2 regions of the Candidatus Stoquefichus sp. SB1 genome follow, and region 1 is predicted to be linked to the other one. Evidence: a T-box and tRNA genes for the amino acid it is inferred to sense, from the RefSeq annotation. Region 1 holds a T-box; the other holds one or more tRNA genes.
What was found. The T-box of region 1 lies ahead of ileS (isoleucine--tRNA ligase). A T-box ahead of a tRNA ligase gene usually reads a tRNA of that ligase, here a tRNA-Ile.

Region 1 (2,208 bases):
CTTTTATTTTGCATGTACTCAGCAGACATATCCATATATTTATGATCATCTTAAACAAATCAAAAGAGCAAAAGTTCATTTAAGTGAAACGACAAAAATCGTTGAAATTATCCATCAATATCAGACAAAAACATTTATTTTATCAAGTTTGCGTTTGGATAGAGTTGTTTCTACATTGTTTAAGATTTCTCGACAAAATGCTAATGAAGCGATTCGTGCAGGAAATGTCAAAGTCAATCATAAAGATGTTGAAGAAGTCAGTTTTTTGTGTCATAATAATGATATAATTTCCTTTAAACGACATGGAAGAGTAAAAATTGTTGATGAGAATCGTCAAACAAGACAAGGAAACTATGTTGTCACTGGATATTTTTATAAGTGAGGTGGAAGATGTGGAACAATTTGATAAGCAATTTCGAGGGTACAACATTCTTGAAGTCGATGATCGTATTAATGAATTGAAAGAACAAATTCAACAACAAAAAGAAACTATTCAATCATTAGAAAATGATTTAGAAATGCTTAAAGAACAAAACACCCTGCTTACAAAACAAGTGACTGTTCATGAAAAAACAAATGAAGAAATTGCTCGATTGGCTTTAAAAGAGGCAAGTGAGTTAATTGAAAAAGCCAAAAAGAATGCCAATATGATTTTGAAAGAATCAATGGAATATGTTCGTGGTTTATCAAAAGATATGGATGCATTTAAGCAAGAAGCTATTGATTTTAGACAAAATGTTGTAAAAATGAGTGAAGATATGCTAGAAACTATTGACAAATCTGAAATTTTTAGTTTAATAAGAGAAGAAAAAGAAAATAAATACAATGATAGAGACAGTATATAAGGAAAACTTTTAGAGAGTTTGTGGTTGGTGAAAACAAATAGGTGGAACTTATATTGTATCACTCTTGAGTAGCTTCCTGAAATAACAGTAGGGAAAGACGTTAATCGCGTTAAGATATGAAGAGCATATTGAAAAATATGAATAAAGGTGGTACCGCGTCATCACGTCCTTTAAGAGGACGTTTTTTATTTGGAAAGGAAAGGGATAAAGATGAACTATAAAGATACGTTATTAATGCCAAAAACTGATTTTGAAATGCGAGGAAATTTACCTAAGAAAGAACCTGGATATGTAGAACGCTGGCAACAGGCAGATATGTATGAAAAGGTTTATCAACAAAATGAAGGTAAAAAACAATTTATTTTTCATGATGGTCCACCATATGCCAATGGAAATATGCATGTTGGACATATGTTAAATAAAATCATCAAGGATGTTATTTGTCGTTATAAAAATATGGAAGGCTTTTATACGCCATATATTCCTGGGTGGGATACACATGGATTACCAATTGAAAATGCTATTCAAAAACTAGGTGTCAATCGTAAAGCTATGACAACTGCTGAGTTTAGAAAAAAATGTTATGAATATGCTTTAGAACAAGTTGAAAAACAAAAAGAACAATGTATTCGTGTTGGAACTTTTGCAGATTACAAACATCCATATCTTACATTAAAGCCAGAATTTGAAGCTAATCAAATTGATGTTTTTGCAAAAATGGCAATGGATGGATTGATTTATAAAGGATTAAAACCTGTCTATTGGTCACCTTCAAGTGAATCAGCATTAGCTGAAGCTGAAGTTGAATATCATGATGTCAAGAGTCCAACAATCTTTGTGAAATTTGCTGTCAAAGACGGAAAGGGTATTTTAGATACTGATACAAGCTTTGTGATTTGGACAACAACACCTTGGACAATTCCAGCTAACTTAGCAATTTGTTTGAATGCTGATTATACTTATGCTCTTGTGCAAAGTGAAAAGGGAAAATTAATTGTTTTAGATGAACTTGTTGATTCATTATGGGAAAAATTTGGTTTAGAACAAAAAGAAGTATTGAAAAGATTCAAAGGTTCTGAATTAGAAATGATTACATGTTCTCATCCATTATATGACCGTGAATCATTAGTAATCTTAGGTGATCATGTCACTGCTGAAGCCGGAACTGGCTGTGTTCATACAGCACCTGGATTTGGTATGGATGACTTTATTGTTGGTCAAAAATATGGTCTAGATATTTATTGTAATGTTGATGCGCATGGGAAAATGATGGAAGATTGCGGTGAATGGTTAGCTGGTCAGTATGTAGATGATGCTAATAAGACTGTAACAATGAGACTTGATGAATTAGGGGTTTTATTAA
Region 2 (2,208 bases), on a different contig from region 1:
ATTTATGGCTATGAAGCACTTTTGCGTTCTTCTCATCCAACTTTAAAAGATCCTAAAGAAATTATTATGTTAGCGAAATTAGAAGCACAGTTAAGCCAAATAGAAGCTATGACATGGCGTGAAGCATTATACTCTTATAATGAATATTATCATCAAGGAAAAGTACACAAAAATCATAAAGTTTTTATTAATTCACTATCACATCAATTAATCGCTGATGAACAGATAGAGCAGATTGAAAAAAATTATCATGAACTTTTACATAATGTTGTATTAGAAGTCACTGAATATGAAGATACAAATCAAGATTGTTTTGAGGCAAAGAAAGCAACATTATCTCGTTGGAAAGCGGAAATTGCATTAGATGATTATGGTAGTGGGTATAATAGTGAACGTAATTTATTGATGATTAATCCAACTTATGTAAAGATAGATATGGATATTATTCGTGATATTGATACTGATATTGATAAACAAAAAATTGTTGAGAATATTGTATCTTATTGCCATGAAAGAGGGAAAAGTGTGATTGCTGAGGGAATTGAGTCTTTAGAAGAATTACAGGTTGTTTTAAGATTGGAAGTTGATTTTGTACAAGGATTTTTATTTGCTAAGGCAATGCCTTTACCTAGTCAAATTAATGAAAAGGGAATTCAATGTATTTTAGAGTATCAAAAGAAAAGATTAAAAGAGGGATTATAAGTTCTTGCTTGTTTTAAGGTATAGATATAAATAATAAAAAAGAAGAAGTCAATTGCTGATCAATTTCAGTACTTTATTTCTTCTTTCATTTATTATGGCTTTCATTATTTATCGATTAATCAAGTCTTAGGACTTATCTTTTTCTTTTGTAGCTTAATTATGCAAAAAAAATAAAAAAAGTATTGACGAAAAATAGGGGCTATGCTAATATATTAGGGCAGTCATTAATGGGCCTGTAGCTCAGTTGGTTAGAGCGCACCCCTGATAAGGGTGAGGTCGATGGTTCAAATCCATTCAGGCCCACCATTAATTTCTGTTATAATATGGGCCTGTAGCTCAGTTGGTTAGAGCGCACCCCTGATAAGGGTGAGGTCGATGGTTCAAATCCATTCAGGCCCACCATATTAATTTAATATAGGTTTTGGGGCTTTAGCTCAGATGGGAGAGCGCCTGCTTTGCACGCAGGAGGTCAGCGGTTCGATCCCGCTAAGCTCCACCAATTGAAAATAACGTTACTTATGTAACGTTTTTATTGTATATAGGAGGGAAAATAATGGAAAGGTATATCAGTGCACTTGTGATTTCTTTTTTTATTTATGGTTTTTGTGGATGGATATGGGAATCTTTCATCTGTCCATTAATAACAGGACATAAAATTAAAAACAGTGGTTTTTTGAATGGACCGATTGTACCTATTTATGGTGTAGGAGCATTGGTTGTTTCTTTATTATTTTCACCTCAAGAAAGTTATTTATCTATATTTATAGAAGGAGCTTTTGTTGCATGTGTTATTGAATATTTAACTTCTTGGGCAATGGAGGCATTATATCATCATCGTTGGTGGGATTACTCTGATAAAGCTTTTAATGTGAATGGGAGAGTCTGCTTAGAAGGATTTTTGGTATTTGGACTTTTTAGTGTGATTGCAGTTAAATTTGTTCAGCCAGCAATAATGGAATGGTTATTACAATATGGAATGGTTCTTTTATTAGTTGTTGCAACCGTTTTAACTACAATTTTGACTATTGATTTAATTTTTACGATTATTGCATTGGCTCATTTAGAAGAGCGCTTGGAAGAGTTTAGAAAAATGGTAGAAGAATATACTGTCAAAGCATTTGATGGTTTTGAAAGCAGTAAGAAGAACTTGTATGAGATATTTGAGGATATGAAAGTTAAGGATATGCCAATATATCAGGAAATTACAAAACAGACAAAGTTTGCTGAGAAGCGTATTTTAAAAGCTTTCCCTCACTTAATGAATAAGAAAAAATAAAGGCAGGGATGTTCTATGAAAAAATTTTTGGGGAATAAAGTTTTTTATATGACAACATTATCCATTGCTTTGCCAATTATGGCACAGCAATTTGTAACAAGTTTTGTAAATCTCATTGATAATATTATGATTGGTAGTGTTGGAAGTCTAGCATTAACTTCAGTAACTGTAGCTAATCGTGTATATCTGATTTTTAATTCAACAATGTTTGGTATTTGTGGGGCCGCTGG

Region 2: it encodes a tRNA-Ile, which carries the amino acid that the T-box ahead of ileS (isoleucine--tRNA ligase) is inferred to sense. The anticodon was not compared.

Annotation. Positions count from the first base shown of each region.
Region 1 is NZ_LN852693.1:444,823-447,030, reverse strand. Features, by position in the region: gene BN1865_RS03325 (YlmH family RNA-binding protein) at 1-382, shown strand, start outside; gene BN1865_RS03320 (DivIVA domain-containing protein) at 393-845, shown strand; T-box leader at 817-1,019, shown strand; gene ileS (isoleucine--tRNA ligase) at 1,056-2,208, shown strand, end outside.
Region 2 is NZ_LN852694.1:101,767-103,974, forward strand. Features, by position in the region: gene BN1865_RS04145 (putative bifunctional diguanylate cyclase/phosphodiesterase) at 1-702, shown strand, start outside; tRNA gene BN1865_RS04150 (tRNA-Ile) at 932-1,008, shown strand; tRNA gene BN1865_RS04155 (tRNA-Ile) at 1,028-1,104, shown strand; tRNA gene BN1865_RS04160 (tRNA-Ala) at 1,126-1,201, shown strand; gene BN1865_RS04165 (putative ABC transporter permease) at 1,256-1,978, shown strand; gene BN1865_RS04170 (MATE family efflux transporter) at 1,994-2,208, shown strand, end outside.